Regions from separate parts of the Morganella sp. BCCO 40_0007 genome, predicted to be linked through region 2. Evidence: predicted binding sites of a transcription regulator. Region 2 holds the regulator's gene; each other region holds the start of a gene.
What was found. Region 2 encodes LexA, which represses DNA repair genes until DNA is damaged. Its sites were predicted from a motif close to TNCTGTATGTACATACAGNA; they were not measured.
Positions count from the first base shown of each region.

Region 1: a site for LexA is predicted at 4,481-4,500, ahead of umuD (translesion error-prone DNA polymerase V autoproteolytic subunit). Genes of this name have one in related genera too.
Region 3: a site for LexA is predicted at 2,301-2,320, ahead of R5268_RS17570 (metal-dependent hydrolase). Genes of this name have one in related genera too.

Region 1 covers NZ_JAVBIN010000011.1:176,164-181,784, forward strand. Annotated here, with positions in the region: gene R5268_RS14805 (DUF1983 domain-containing protein) at 1-2,708, shown strand, start outside; gene R5268_RS14810 (hypothetical protein) at 2,762-3,004, shown strand; gene cspG (cold shock protein CspG) at 3,868-4,080, shown strand; gene umuD (translesion error-prone DNA polymerase V autoproteolytic subunit) at 4,515-4,931, shown strand; gene umuC (translesion error-prone DNA polymerase V subunit UmuC) at 4,931-5,621, shown strand, end outside.
Region 2 covers NZ_JAVBIN010000016.1:16,761-22,381, forward strand. Annotated here, with positions in the region: gene plsB (glycerol-3-phosphate 1-O-acyltransferase PlsB) at 1-2,231, opposite strand, end outside; gene R5268_RS17760 (diacylglycerol kinase) at 2,370-2,741, shown strand; gene lexA (transcriptional repressor LexA) at 2,859-3,473, shown strand; gene zur (zinc uptake transcriptional repressor Zur) at 3,553-4,071, opposite strand; gene R5268_RS17775 (YbaK/EbsC family protein) at 4,248-4,718, shown strand; gene R5268_RS17780 (helix-turn-helix domain-containing protein) at 4,762-5,112, opposite strand; gene R5268_RS17785 (helix-turn-helix domain-containing protein) at 5,168-5,410, opposite strand.
Region 3 covers NZ_JAVBIN010000015.1:51,620-57,240, reverse strand. Annotated here, with positions in the region: gene R5268_RS17575 (L-cystine transporter) at 96-1,490, opposite strand; gene R5268_RS17570 (metal-dependent hydrolase) at 1,725-2,282, opposite strand; gene hxpB (hexitol phosphatase HxpB) at 2,475-3,140, opposite strand; gene R5268_RS17560 (YniB family protein) at 3,321-3,860, shown strand; gene R5268_RS17555 (fructosamine kinase family protein) at 3,928-4,791, opposite strand; gene R5268_RS17550 (metal ABC transporter permease) at 4,986-5,621, opposite strand, start outside.

The DNA of each region.
Region 1 (5,621 bases), on a different contig from region 2:
ACAACAAAGACCGCGTGGTGACATTCGGTGTGGGGCTGGACGGTAATATCCCGCAGCCGGGCTACATCATTGCGGTGGCGGATGAAAACCTGTCCGGGAAAGTGACCGGCGGCCGCGTCAGTGCGGTGAATGGCCGGAGTATCACCCTCGACCGCAAACCGGATGCCGCGCCGGGTGACCGGCTGATGCTGAACCTGCCGTCCGGTAAATCACAGGCCCGCACCATCGAGATGGTCACAGATAACGTGATAACTGTTACCACGGAATACAGCGAAACGCCGGAACCGGAATGTGTCTGGGTGACGGAGTCAGATGAGCTGTACGCCCAGCAGTACCGGGTGGTGAGTGTGACCGAAAATGACGATGGCACATTCACGATATCTGCAGCGATGCATGATCCGGACAAATACGACCGGATAGATACCGGCGCGGTACTCGATGAGCGTCCAATCAGTGTTATTCCGCCCGGCAACCAGTTCCCGCCGAAAGATATCACCATTAACTCTTATTCTGTCGTGAATCAGGGGATCAGCATTGAAACCATGCAGGTAACCTGGTTACCTGCAGAGAACGCTATTGCCTATGAGGCACAGTGGCGGCGCGATGACGGCAACTGGATCAACGTACCGCGTAATGCCACCACCTCATTTGACGTGCCCGGGGTTTATTCCGGACGCTATCTGGTGCGGGTCAGGGCGATTAATGCGGCCGAAATCTCCAGTGGCTGGGGGTATTCAGAGGAAACCAGACTGACCGGTAAAGTTGGTGACCCGCCGGTGCCGCTGAACTTTCGCGCGAGCACGCTGGTATTTGGGATCAAACTGAACTGGGAGTTCGGGAAATTCACGGAAGATACCCTGAAAACTGAAATTCAGTACAGCAAAACCAACGACGGGCAGAATCTGTTACTGCTGGCCGATGTGCCGTACCCGTCCCGCTCTCATGAGCTGGCCGGTCTGGCTGCCGGTACCGCGTTTTATTTCCGCGCCCGGCTGGTGGACAAAAGTGGTAATTATTCAGCATGGACCGATTATGTCAGGGGGATCTCTGAATTTGATGCAGGAGAAATACTGGCTGATTTGTCAGGGAAGATAGGCCATGACCAATTAGCACAGGACCTGCTGACCGAAATCAACAGTAAAGCTGACAGCAGTGTGGTCAGTGCTCTGGACGAGCGTATGTCGGATATTGGCGGGGAGGTGACTGAGGCAACTTCTCAGGTACAGGCGTTGTCCGGTAAACTGGACAAAGTAAAGGCTGATTTAACAGAGTCAGTTGTTGTTGATCTGGATCTGTCAGCATTAAGTGAAAATACGTATTACCCGGTTATTCTCCCTCTGACGACCTCCCGCCGCTATTACTTCAGGGTATTTCGTACGCTGGGGCAATACGGAGATAACAAACCCGGTTATGCAACTCACGGCTCCGGGGGGTTTGCCATGATTGTTGAGTGGCAGGTGAGCGGTTCAGGATGGGGGACTCAGTCTGAAAACCGTATTATTGATAATGTTGACTGGCGATGGACAAATCAGTCTCCTGTCATGGGCCCTGCGCAGTTGACTCACAGCTCAGTGGAATATGTGTATTTACGCGGAGGCGCAAAATATCAGCTGACCAGGCATAAAAGTGTCAGTCACCGGATTGTCACTGATACTTACACAGGTAACGGGCAATCTGTTACACCAAAAGGTTTTGTCGCCGGTGAAATACCGGTGTCCGGTGAACAGCGGTTTAATGCCACAGCAAATGCGGTGAACCGGCTTGAAACTAGTGTGACAGAGGTTTCAGGAAGGGTCACATCAACTGCTCAGCAGGTGACACGTCTGGAAAGTCAGGTCGGGGCGGATTCGGCAAAAATTGAACAAACGTCAAAGGTTCTTACTGACTTAAACGGCAGGATTTCTGCATCGTGGACAATGAAAGTCCAGCTGGACAGCAAAGGGAATAAGGTCATTACAGGTATCGGACTGGGATTTAATGCTCAGGGGAACAGTCAGTTTCTTGTTAATGCTCAAAACTTTGCAGTGATATCGTCACTGAACGGGAAAGTAGTAACCCCTTTTGTCATTCAGAACGGGCAGGCATTTTTTAACGATGCGCTAATCAGCCAGGCAACGATTGATAAGTTACTGGTCGGTAACCACATCAGATCAGTGAATTATGAAACAGGCCGGAACGGGTATTTTCTGAATGCGCAGACCGGAAATGCAGAATTTAACAATGGAGTGTTCAGAGGGACCCTGGACGGTGTGGACGGTCGTTTTACGGGGACGATATATGCGGAGAGACTGGTCGGGGATGTTGCGGTTGCCGCTTCGTACCCGCAGGCATCCGCACAAAATACACATGGTGGCGGGGGAGGCTGGACTACGGCAACGTCTGTAATTACTTACGCAGGGGGAATGCTTTATGATATGACGTTAGTACTTCCTTCGATAACTGCCATTATTGAAGATAATTTCGGCAATCCGCGTCCGGTATCGGGAGAACTGCGATTCAGTATACGTGTGGATGGCGTTGGTCAGCAGGCAACTTCTCAGTGGTCAGGACTGAGTGTTATGGGATCAGCTCATGCGGTTATTCCTCGTGGACGAAAGAATGTGAAAATAGAAATTGAAGTGGGGGTCAGGCATAAAGGCAGGGCACATGTGGTTCTGAGGGAAGGGGTTGTGATGGCCTTCAAACGCAGTTCCGCATCATTCAGATAGCGGGGACGGAGAAAGCTCATGGTAAACTGCGCCGGTGGTTACCGGCGTGGTCTGTGACTGTATTCTGTCAGGATGTTGCGCTATGTGATCCGCCGGAATCCACCCGACTCGATGTGCGTATGGAAATGCCGCAGGACTCTGTATGGAATGTGAAACAGCGTGAACTGGCCGAACAGATGGAGCATGAATATGCAGAGCGAGAGGAGCAGGAAGCAGCAGATCAGGCCGGAGATTCAGGGGAATACAACAAAGCCGCGCTGGGGGATGTATGGCGCGGCAATCTTTGCATGTATTAGCTCGGTACAATGAGTAGCGGGATGCTGCATAGTCACTATCGCTGTTAATAAAAACATGTTTTAAAAAACAGTATTGACCTAAAATCTCAAATCAGTAAATTAGTACTCAACAGCACAATGAAAGTGATTAGTAAGTTAGTGAATAGAAAGAAGTACTGGGTTAAGCCATTTTGCTTTATAGGCCACGAAGTTTGTTTTTTGGGATGTAGTTCGCCTTCAGGCCGCGTAGTGATTGTGCTGGTTCGCAAAATGGTACTGTTAGCGCGATGATGTAATGCCTTGTTTTTTTAGTTGATGCTGATGGTTTCGTTTTTTGATAGTAACCGTATCAGCAACGGGTAACGCATCAAAGAGTATATGTCGCGATGGGTGATGTGCTTGTTTTAGTTGCCACGCTTAGGTTTTGAAAGCGCAGGCAGTGTATAACGGAATAAATAGAGGGAGGCTTTTTAGTATTAATGCCCAATATTATCTGTAGTGAACGGGTACATTTGAAAGTAGTATAAATAGCTGTATCACTTTATTAAGTCTATTAATGTTAAATCTGAAGTCTGTAGTACCTTAAAAGCCCTGGCTACAATGGTCAGGGCTTTTAAGATTACTAACCCCGTTGAATTGTAAATTTTCCTAACAGATTACTGACAAAATTAATCTTGCTTATCAACTCATATGAGTCCAATATGAGCCATCGGTTTGGTATACAGACCTTATGAAAGCAGTTTTAGTAAAGCAGTCCTCATTTCAAGCGTTATCCTTAGATACTCTTCTGCATGAGCCTCCTCCTAAGTGCCCAATAAGTCCTTATCTGCAAGCAGGCCATGTTCGCCACAACGTGTGGCTCAAGAAAATTAAAGGAAGTATCTATGTCGAATAAAATGACTGGTTTAGTAAAATGGTTTAACTCTGACAAAGGTTTCGGCTTCATTACGCCAACTGACGGCAGCAAGGATGTTTTTGTTCATTTCTCTGCCATTCAGAGCAACGATTACAAAACGCTCGACGAAGGCCAGAAGGTTGAGTTCTCGATTGAGAATGGTGCCAAAGGTCCGGCTGCCGGAAATGTTGTCGCGCTTTAATTGCCGATAACGACACAGACACTTACGACAGCGATGACGGCACTGGCCTGAGCAGATAAGTGAACGTGACAAAACCCCGCCTCGGCGGGGTTTTGTGTTTCATGGATGGCATGCAATGACAAGGGTGACGATCATTTTACTGCTGTTGCTGGAGTGAAAAAATGAAACCAAATAGTGCAAATCCAATGATGGTGACAAAAAGAAAGCCGATTAGTAATTTCCAACCCAACACCATTCCTCCCTAAGTCCTTTATAGATAATCATATTCATGATTCACTGGTCAAGGATGTCTGTTCTTCGCTCATAGCTGACTACCGGATTTGATTTCAACGGGTAATGCATGTGACGCACGATATTAGTAAAAATCAGATTGATGAGACAGCCAAACTTCTCTATCATTAACTGTATATACGTACAGTTAATCGGTTTTGAGTATGAAACTTGTCAAGATCAACGATGATACAATTTTGACATTGCCTCTGTTCCTGGAGCATGTTCCAGCTGGGTTCCCGTCACCGGCGGCGGACTATATCGAGGACCGCATAAACCTGAACAGTGAGCTGATCCGGCATCCTGAAAGCACCTACCTGCTCAGGGTTGAAGGTAGTTCGATGATAGATGCAAATATCTTTGATGGCGATGTGGTTATCGTGGACAGCGCGGTAACCGCCGCTGAAGGCGATATAGTGATTGCCAGTTTTGAAGGTGAGTTTACTGTCAAAAAATTGCAGCTGTCTCCGGTGCCTATGCTGATCCCGATGAATCCGGATTATCAGCCTATCGCAATCAGCAGTGAGCAGGATTTGCAGATCTTCGGTGTGGTCACCTACATCATCCACCGGGCGCGGTAATGTTTGCGCTGGTGGATGTAAACAGCTTTTACGCCAGCTGTGAAAGAGTATTCCGGCCAGACCTGACAGGTAAGCCGGTTATCGTCCTGAGTAATAACGATGGCTGCGTGATTGCCCGTTCAGCAGAGGCAAAAGCCCTCGGCATCAAAATGGGGGCGCTGTATTATGAGTGCCGAGATTTTTGCCGCAGAAATAATGTGGCCGTATTCAGTTCAAATTACGCGTTATACGGCGATATGAGCAGCCGTGTGATGACATTGCTCTCATCCTTTGCACCCGCCACAGAAATCTATTCTATCGACGAAGCCTTTCTCGATTTTACCGGCATGACCAGGACATTCAGACTGGAAGATTATGGTCGTGAGATACAGGCTGCTATTCTGCAGAAAACACACCTTCCGGTCGGCGTTGGGATTGCACCGACAAAGACACTCGCAAAACTTGCCAACCATGCAGCAAAAATATGGAAAAAAACCGGCGGAGTGGTCGACCTTTCTGATCCTCTGCGCCAGCGTAAATTACTGGCATTGATACCGGTCAGTGAAGTGTGGGGCATTGGTCGGCGCATATCGGCCAGGCTGAACACAATGGGGATTAGCACGGCATCAGATTTGGCGAATGCTGCACCGGCGACTATCCGTAAAACTTTTGGTGTTATTACCGAGCGCACGCTGCGGGAGCTGAACGGAG
Region 2 (5,621 bases):
ACGGACAGACGCTGTGCCAGCATCCGGCTCTCTTTTTCCAGTGCGGAACGGCTGATTTCCGGAGTGGCATTCAGCAGCGACAGGGTGATCGCATAACGCTGTAATGTTTCACGGACTCCGGCCGCCAGCAGCTGTAACGGACGGATACGGGCCGGGTTGATCACCAGCATATTATCGTCACGGCGGCAGATCAGTTTCTGACTGCACAGCTCATCAATGATGGTATCGAGGATCGCCGGCAGCTCTTCCTGACTGTAACGCATAAACAGCTCGGCTTTCAGCAGCGGGTAGATCATCCCGATATGCGCACGCAGCGTTTCTGTACTGATACGACGGTGGTGGATCAGGAAACTGGTTACCAGGGATGGCAGTACCAGCATATGCAGAATGTTATTCCGGTAATACGTCATCAGAACCGCATTTTCACGCGGCAGAATGATGATGTCTCCGAGGCTGTCTTTCTCGACCTCGAACTTATTCATCTGTAATGCGTGTTCCAGCAGCTCTTCCGCACTTTTCGCCGGGGTGGTGCTGTCCGGTGAGTACGGTACATTGCGCAGGAGGCTGAGATAGCAGTCAAGCTGCTCGATCAGCTGTTCACGGGTCAGAGAGCGCTGCCGGGATGCCAGCAGTGCGGTGGTGCACAGGTTGATAGCATTGGCGGCAGCAGCATTATTGATGCTCACCATAATGTTATCAGCCAGTGATGTTGCGGTCGGCGTCAGCCAGGACGGACGTTGCGGTTCGATTGGGTCGATTGCTTCACGCCATTCCGGTACCTGTTTTGTCAGGTATTGTGACAGCGGAATCGGTTGTCCGAAGTTCACATAACCCTGACCGAGGTTGCGCAGTTTGCGCAGGCCGCGCACCATCTGCATAAACCCTTCTTTCTGCTTGGTGGCACCGCGCAGTTCTTTGGCGTAAGTACCCACTTCCATCACATGCTCATAGCCGATATACACCGGCACCAGGGTGATAGGCCGCGAGTCACCGCGCAGCATAGCCTGAAGTGTCATCGACAGTGTGCCGGTTTTCGGTTCCAGCAGACGGCCGGTACGGGAACGGCCACCTTCGACAAAGTATTCGATGGAATAACCGCGTGAGAACAGTTCACTCAGGTACTCACGGAAAACGGTGGAGTACAGCTTGTTGCCTTTGAAACTGCGGCGGATAAAGAACGCGCCGAGGCGGCGGAAAATCGGTCCCGCCGGCCAGAAATTGAGGTTAATCCCGGCCGCAATGTGCGGCGGAACCAGCCCCTGATGATAGAGCACATAAGAGAGCAGCAGGTAGTCCATATGGCTGCGGTGGCAGGGCACATATACTATCTCGTGGCCGTCCTGTGCCAGCTGACGTACCCGCTCGGCATTATGGACATTCAGTCCCTGATACAGACGGTTCCAGGTCCAGCTGAGGACACGGTCGGCCACACGCAGGGCATCATAAGTAAAGTTAGCAGCCACTTCGTTCATCATTGAAACGGCATTCTGACGTGCCTTTTCAATGGTGATTTTTTTGGCTTTAGCCTCATCTTCAACCGCTTTTTCAATCGCTTTGGATTTCAGCAGTTTACTGAACAATTCCTGGCGTACCGGCAGTTTCGGGCCGATAGCGGCCATGCGCTGGCGGGAGAAGTGAATACGCGCGACACGGGCCAGTTTATTGGCGATAATAGTGTCAGTACCGTGTTCAGAGGCCATTGCACCCATGGACACCGGCTGTGAGAACCGGACAAAACTGTCACGTCCCAGCCAGAGCACGGCGAAAAATTTCTGGATCCCGTTTAACAGACGTAAATGCGGAACACCGTGGTGCCCTTCGCGGCCCGGTGAGCGTCCGAACATCACGGAAACCGGCAGCATCTGAATATCCAGTGACGGATTATTGCGGTGCAAATCCAGGTAGGCGTGGAAAATATTGACGGAATCTTTACGCGGATTCAGGGAGTAATAACTGAACACCCGCGGGCCGTCATCAATAAAGACATAGCCCGGTAATGTGGTATTACCGATGACATTATCTTCCAGCGGGTCAGGCATTCCCTGTGCGAGACACTGGCGGCGCAGTGTCAGCAGATCCGCCTTAGAGTGATAAGGAAGAACATAGAGTGTCGGACGTTGTGTATCCAGCCCCAGTTCACTGACCGGATCCGTCGGGATCGGCTTGCTTTTTACCAATAGTTTTAATGGTAAATTCAATACGTTATAGTATATTTTACGCCAAAGTGACATAAATGTATGAAGCCTCTTGTTGACAATTCGTCTTCAGCATACCAGAAAGGCGAAGCCAGATCTGTGTTGCGTCAGCAATAAAATCACGGAAAAACGGCGGCAGTCAGCCAGATAATCAGATTATTAACAGTGACGGAAATGAAGAAAAATACCGGATTTACACGATTAATTAAAGCGGCAGGTTATTCAAAAAAGGGACTCACAGCAGCATGGAAAAATGAAGCAGCTATCCGCCAGGAGTTACTGACGCTGATCCCGGCCGTCATTATTGCGTTTGCTTTCTCTTTTACGGCGGTTGAGCGGGTTCTGCTGATCGGTTCGGTGGTGCTGGTGGTGGTCATTGAACTCATCAACAGCGCGATTGAGGCGGTGGTTGACCGCATCGGCACGGAATATCACGAACTGTCCGGGCGCGCGAAAGATATGGGCTCCGCGGCGGTACTGGTTGCCACATTACTGGGGCTGTTTATCTGGATTATGCTGTTTGTCAGCTGGTTCTCCCGCCTCTGATAGACGATTTTTTGTGAAACCTGCGGCGTAACACGTATTTTCCTCATGTTGTGGTTTCCAATCCCGGAATACCTGTATATACTCACAGTCTGACTGTATAAACAAACAGGGGGCGAAATGAAAGCACTGACGGCACGGCAGCAACAGGTCTATGACCTTGTTCGTGACCATATTTCGCAGACGGGCATGCCACCGACGCGTGCAGAAATTGCGGCACGCCTGGGTTTTCGTTCTCCGAATGCGGCGGAAGAGCATCTGAAAGCCCTGGCGCGTAAAGGCGTCATTGAGATTGTTTCCGGGGCATCCCGGGGCATCCGTCTGCTTCTGGAAGAAGAAGAGGATGAAGGTTTACCATTAATCGGCCGTGTGGCTGCGGGTGAGCCTTTATTAGCACAGGAACATATCGAAAGTCATTACCGGGTTGACCCGATGCTGTTTAAACCCAGCGCAGATTTTCTGCTGCGGGTAAATGGTATGTCAATGAAAGATATCGGTATTATGGACGGTGACTTACTTGCGGTGCATAAAACCCAGGACGTACATAACGGCCAGGTGGTGGTTGCCCGTATTGAAGATGAAGTCACGGTCAAACGGTTTAAGAAAGTGGGCAGCAAGATTGAGCTGCATGCTGAAAACGAGGAATTCAGCCCGATCGTGGTGGATTTACGGGAACAAAACTTTACTGTCGAAGGTCTGGCGGTGGGTGTGATCCGTAATAACGACTGGCACTGATTTCCGGGATATCCGTCTGAAAACGGTATCCGCTTAAAAACCACAGTATACCGGAGACGGTTACTGTGGTTTTTGTTTTTCAGCGCCCGCGTTTGCGCGGCTCATCATGTTTATGGTCATGCAGACATTTATCTCTGCGGGTACAGGATTCGATATCATAACAAGGACGGCAGTACCCGTGTGCCTCAATCACACTGTGGCGGATATGAAACTGTGCGGCATCCGCCAGCTGACTGATTTGTGAATCAATCGCCTCACCATCCCGCTCTGTCACACTATTACAGCGATCGCAGATAAACAGTACGGAAGTATGGCTGGGTTTATCAAAATGCGGGCACATCACAAAGCTGTTTGTGGACTCAATTTTATGAATAAACCCCTGCTCCAGCAGAAACTCCAGACCGCGGTAGATTGTCGGCGGTTTTGCCTGTGGTTCTGTTTCGCGCAGCAGATCCAGCAGTTCATAAGCGCTGATAGCACCGGGCTGACCGGCAATCAGTTGCAGAATGGATTTTCGCTGAGAAGTCATGCGTACACTGCGTGACAGACACAGCGCCTCTGCTTTTTTTAATACAGTTTGAATATCAACAGGTTGCATGACATCACCTTCCGCTAATCAATAAATATATGAACAGCCCACTCTAACATGAATTCCGGCAGAATAACTGTTATCCGCGCTATTTTGTCAAAAAAGGGGTGCCAATTCAGGGCAAATTATGGTGAATTGTTGGTGCGAACACATAAAGAGCACATGATAATAAAACGGAGTCCTGAATGAGTATCGAAACGGTTCGTGCCTGGTTTGGCACGCATGCCCCGGATGTCACGATTATTGAAACTGCACAGCCGACCGCGACGGTCACCCAGGCTGCGGAAGTTCACGGTGTCCGCCCCGGCCAGATCTGTAAAACACTGTCTTTTAAGCTGACGGATGATAACGCTATTCTGATTGTAATGGCGGGGGATGCCCGGCTGGATAATAAAAAATTCAAAACACAATTCGGCTGTAAGGCCAAAATGCTGAATGCGGAAGAGGTGATGCACTTTACCGGCCATCCGGTCGGCGGCGTCTGTCCGTTCGGGTTATCTGTACCACTGACGGTTTATGCGGATCATTCACTTCGTGAGTATGACACGGTATTACCGGCTGCGGGTTCGGCTAATTCTGCTGTCCGGCTGACACCCGAGCGGCTGGCGGAGCTGACAAACGCGCAGTGGCTGGATGTCACGACGCTGCCGGTATAAACCAGACCGGCATGCAGCGCCACATCAGCGGCGCTGCATCATGTCAGTGTTCAGGCGGACGGAAATCCGGTTCTGTATTCACACCGGCGTCGGTACTGCCGGTGTGCCCGTTCTCATCAGGCAGATGGTGGCGGGTAAAGAAAAGCAGGCTGTCTTCTATAAAGTAATAAGGTGAGACACCGAAGACCTGAGAGATCCTCAGTATGATTTCCAGTGAAATTTTAGTGCTGCCGATTTCATAGCGGGAGATTTGCTGTTGTGATACACCAATCAGGTTACCCAGTTCTGTCGATGTGACACCGGTGATCCTGCGTATTTTCCGGATTTGCCCGCCGATGATCTTGTACATTTCGTTAATGCTGGTGTTCAGGTTACTATCTGTTTTATTGCTCATTATCATCTGTCAGTCTGGTTAAACAATAACATATTAATGTTTGTCAAATTAAAATTTATTCTTCATCACAACCAATTTCATCAAAAAAATAATTAACATTAATATTCAGTATGTCCGCGAGCATTAATAGTTTATCCAGAGGAATTAAGCTCGCTCCCGTTTCATAGCGGGATAATTGCTGTTGTGAGATATTAATTTTTATTGAAAGCTCTTTACCTGTCAGACAGTTTTTTAGCCTCTGACATTTTATTCTGCCGCCAATAAACATTGCCAACTCATATTTATCATATATTGTCATAAATTATGAAGATAAATGGTTGTCATTAATAATATTGAAATTTAACTTGACGTATTTGTTTCCTCAAATGGTTTCTTTAAAAAGTATAATCGATACCCTTTTAATATGTAATAGATACAAAAAATCAACAAACACGAAACAATAAGAACGAAAATACGATATGGAAGCACGATAACCTCAGCTATTTCATATTGTTATAAAGAATACCCGG
Region 3 (5,621 bases), on a different contig from region 2:
CTTGCATAACACCTGCGATGTACATAAAAAAATCCCGCATACATTGGCTGAATACGGGATTTTCTGTTATCTGACGATAATCAGCGGCAGGAATATTATCCCTGCTGTAAATCTTCGTCGTTATCATTATCGAACAGTGTTTTATCTGTCTGCCCCAGGATTTGGCTGGTAACTGTACCTGCGGTCATGGAACCACTGACGTTCAGCGCGGTACGGCCCATATCAATCAGCGGTTCGACAGAGATCAGCAGGGCGACCAGGGTGACCGGCAGACCCATCGCAGGCAGGACGATCAGCGCGGCGAAGGTAGCACCGCCGCCGACACCGGCAACACCGGCAGAGCTGACTGTCACAATACCGACCAGTGTGGCAATCCACAGCGGGTCAAACGGGTTGATACCGGCGATAGGTGCAACCATAACAGCCAGCATAGCCGGGTAAATCCCCGCACAGCCGTTCTGACCGATGGTGGTACCAAAGGAGGCGGCGAATCCGGCGATGGAGTCAGGAATACCGATACGGCGGGTTTGCGCTTCCACACTCAGCGGAATACTGGCCGCACTTGAACGGCTGGTAAAGGCGAAAGTCAGTACCGGCGCAATTTTACGGAAGAAACGCAGCGGATTGATACCGGCAATACCGACAATCAGGCCGTGAACCACAAACATCAGCAGGATAGCGATATAAGAGGCAACCACAAACGTGCCTAATTTAATGATGTCCTGAATATTTGAACCGGCAACGACTTTGGTCATCAGTGCAAATACACCGTACGGGGTAAAGCGCATGACCAGACGAACCAGTTTCATCACCCATGCCTGGAGGATATCAATTGCCCCGAGCACTTTGGCTCCGCGCTCTTCGTTGTCTTTGATCAGCTGAAGTGCGGCAACACCCATAAAGGCGGCAAAAATCACCACGCTGATAATCGAGGTCGGATTAGCACCGGTCAGGTCAGCAAACGGGTTTTTCGGAATAAAGGACAGAATAAGCTGCGGCACGGTCAGATCAGAGACTTTGCCGGCATACTGCGATTCCAGCTGGGTCAGGCGCGCTGTTTCTTTCACACCCTGAACCAGTCCGTCTGCGGTCAGACCGAAAGCGAGTGTGACCAGAATACCGATCAATGCGGCAATCGCCGTGGTGATCAGCAGGGTGCCGATAGTCAGTACGCTGATTTTACCCAGTGATGATGCCTGATGCAGGCGGGCAACCGCGCTGAGGATAGAGGCGAAAACCAGCGGCATGATGACCATCTGCAACAGCTTCACGTAGCCGTTACCGACGATATCAAACCATGGCAGTGCCTGTTTTACGGCATCATGTTCTGTCCCGTAGAATGCATTCAGCCCGAGGCCGAACAGAACACCGATCACCAGACCGGTGAGTACCTTTTTGGAAAGGCTCCAGTTTTTATTGCTGCAGAGCTTCATCAGCATCAGCAGCAGAATAACGAATATGGCGAGATTGCTGATTAATGGAAAGTTCATCCCGGTCTCCGATACCTGTTGGTATGTTGTTATAGTGTGTTGATTACATCGCATACAGTTGTGCAAATGCAGGAACTGTAAAAGATTCGTTATAGATTAACAGGAGTTTTCCGCATCACTTATAACGAATCTGAATTATTTATAGCTATATTGTAGATCACAGGGAATGATTTGACATGAATAGTCACTAAACAGACTATTTTCTATAGCGATGGGTTATATAAAATCAGTTTCTTATAGCACAGCGTTTATCTGCGCCAGCACCAGCTCCCGCACATGAGCCCACCAGGTTTCCCAGTGTGCGGGCAAATAAAATGAGGCCAGCAGTACAATCAGCGCCACACTGCGCTCTGCCCGTTTATTGCCGCTGCTGCCCAGCAACGGAATACAAAAACGCCAGCGCACCGGCCATAACAGCGGAATACCGGCTGTTGTCAGCATGTCGCCCGCCAGATGGCTCAGATACCCGACAATGACTGCCTGGTAAAAATCGGCCGGAACAGACCAGCTGACCGGCAGTTGTGTGCGGAATAAAATAACACCGGTCAGAATAGCCAGCAGGCTGTGCGTGAATCCCCGGTGACCGCACAGGCGGGAAACCGGTACAGAAATAAAACGAACCCACTGACCCAGCATGGACTTCGGGTGATCGATATCCGGCAGCAGTGCCCCGGCCAGGGCGCCGGGGATCAGGTGCAGCCAGTCCCCCTGACTGATATCAGGCGAAATCTGAAGCTGATGAACCATCACTACAGAAGCGACAGAGAAAAGCAGGTGACCCTCAGCCGTCATGATACCGGGTAAATACTCAGGTGTTTATTTATACAGTGTTACAGTATAAAGTTTTTTATGTCGCCCGGCCAGAGGGTAAGAAAGAAAAAGGCTTATTTATTAATGGATAACTATGGAATATTTCACTAACGGAGCAGGGCGGGCAATTTCCCGCCACACTGTTATCAGAAAAATGCCATCAGCAAACGATTATCAGCGAACCATCGCAGCCGTCAGTTCATTGAGTGATGACAACCGGTAATCCGCCAGTGACCAGCGCGGATCTGCCGCCATTTCAGCAGCAGGTACCACAATGGAGCGCATCCGGGCAGCCTTACAGGCGATCATGCCGTTAACGGAATCCTCCAGCGCAACACACTGCACCGGCGGAACACCCAGTGCCTCAGCTGCGTTCAGATAAACCTGCGGGTGCGGCTTGCTGTATGGCAGATCACCAGCAGAAACCACAGCATCAAAATAATGGCGGATGTTAAACATTTCCAGTACGGATTCCAGCATGTAGAGCGGTGATGCGGACGCCAGAGCGATTTTCAGGCCCTGTGACTGACACAGAGAGAGCGCATGTTCCACTCCGGGCAGAAGCGGACGCTCTTTTTCCACCATCGCGATAGTGGAATCAATAATCCGCTGAGTGACATCCTGTTTTGACGGTGTCTGCCACGGTGAGACGTGATACCACAACTCCACGACCTGATCGATACGCAGACCCAGCATATCGGGCAGTTTATCCCGCAGTGACATATCCAGGCCGATGTCGCTGAAAACCTGATTTTCACTCTGAAGCCAGAACGGCTCAGAATCAATCAGTAAACCATCCATATCAAAAATAGCGGCCTGTACCGGTAAGGTGTGGGACATAGTGTATGCTCCTGATATCCTGTAATGAATTAAAACATCCTCTGATTGTAACAAGCCGTGGCAGAGAGTTCATTAAGTGACTTAATAATTTACGGGGTAAAAAAGTCCGGAATAATGATAATGATCTTCTCCTGACTTCTGCGCTATGATTACGGTGAAAATATCAAATGAGGAAAGCGCATGACGCTGCAACAAGCCCGCTGGGTTGCTGTATTTAAACGGGTGGCAGGCTGGGTGGTTTTTATTCCGGCACTGATCTCAACTATCGTTTCTTTACTGAAACTGGCTCATCAGCAGAGTACCGGCAGTGATAAAATTAATGCGGTTATCGGGGATTTTATTAATGTGGTGACGGAAATGATCCGTGTAAATACGCCTTTTCTGAACACATTCTGGAACAACTCCCCCGTACCGGACAAATTACTCGGCTTTGAGGGGCATAATCTCAGCTTTTTACTGATTTATATCCTGATATTTGTCGGACTGGCGCTGAGTGCTTCCGGTATCCGGATGTCCAGACAAGTCCGGTTTATTCGTGAGAATATCGAAGATCAGGCGATTATTGAGAATGCCAGAGAGAGCGGAAAGACACCTGCGGATTTAATCGCCAAAATCCGCATCCCGAATCACACCATTTTCCGGCAAATTTTTGTGCTGTATGTGCTGCCGGTATTTATCGGCGCCATTGCGTGGTTCTTAATTAAATTTCTGAACTGGTAAACAGAGTTATCTGAAAAAATACCCCGCAGGATTGCTGACGGGGTATTTTTTTATCCGGAAAACGGGGTTATCCCGCAAGAATATCGTCAATAATAGCCTGAGCGCTCTGATAATAGCGGTCACCGAATAAGTGACTGCGATGAAGCTGGTAATAGAGCTGATACAACGGCTGGCGCTCCAGGAAACCACTCTCCAGCGGCCAGACCTGCTGATAGCCGTCGAGGATCTGCATCGGCAGTTCAGGGAAAAACGAGAGCATTGCCAGATCACACTCGCGATCACCCCAGTAACAGGCGGGGTCAAATGCGACAGTTCTTCCGTCAGCGACAGCCGCACAGTTTGACGGCCACAAATCACCGTGGAGCAGAGAAGGTTGTGGCTGGTGGTTTGCCAGTTTTTGCTGCACACGCTGAATAATGTTGTCAATATCGCCGAAGATAATGCCTTTTTCTTTCGCCAGCTGCAATTGCCAGCCAATCCGTTTTTCGGCAAAGAAAGAGGCCCATTTTTTATCCCAGGCATTCGGCTGCGGATTAGTACCCAGCAGGTTATCTTCATCGAAACCATAGCGGGGCTGTTCATGCCACTGATGAAGCCGCGCCAGCTGCTGCCCGAACATATACGCGGAATGGGAATCAAAAGGTTTCAGCGGCAGATATTCCATAATCAGAAAGCTGAAGTCTTTTGCCGACCCGACGCCATATACAGCGGGAGTTGTCAGTGTGTTGCTGCGGCTGAGGGCATCAAGCTGCTCGGCCTCAGTTTTGAATACCTGCAACATGTCACGCCGGTTATATTTGATGAAAACCGGGTGATCGCCGTAACGGGCACTCCGGGAAAAGTGAATTTCACCGCCATTGAGCTGTTTCTTGTCAGAGAACGAGTGTTCGCCGAAATGTTCACTGAGTATACGTCCTGCTGCCTGCCACATGAGCCACCTCACTAAGCCGTCTATCAGTCAGTCTATCTTACCGCCGGAAAATAAAAGAAAAAAGCGGACATCTCACACAAATTACACAGTAACTGCAGGGAAATACAGAAAAGGACAAAAACAGAGGGGTGTTTCGGAAGAGTCCGGATGCGGGAGATATTCCGGTAACAGAATATCCCCCGTTATGCAGAGGGTCAGGCAACCTGTCTGCGGCGTTTCAGCGCGGATAACCGTAACTGGTTGTAAATCAGTGCCAGCACAAAATAGAGTGCCTGTACCAGTACAATACAGGCGCCGGTAGCTCCGTCGATATGGAAGCTGACAACCGTACCGATATAACTCGAACTGACAGAAACCAGAATTGCCACCAGAATCATTTTGCCGAAACTGCGGCACAGCAGAAAGGCGATGATACCCGGCGAGATGAGCATGGCAATGACCAGAATGATCCCGACGGCCTGCAGAGAGGCAACGATAGTCAGGGCCAGCAGTGACAGCAGCCCGTAATGCAGCAGACGAACCGGCAGGCCGATAACCCGTGCCTGGTTGGGGTCAAAGCAGTACAGCATGAAATCTTTATATTTCACCATCAGTACAACCATCGTCAGCCCGGCGATAATCAGGGTCTGGCGCAGTTCAGCCTGGGTGATCCCGAGGATATTACCGAACAGAATATGTGTCAGGTGCTGTTCGGTATCAATGCGGGTAAACAGTACCAGGCCAAGCGCAAACATACCGGAGAAGACAATACCCATGACGGTATCTTCTTTGATTCTGCTGTGTTCTTTCAGATAACCGGTGGCAAAGGCGCAGAAAAGCCCGGAAATAAA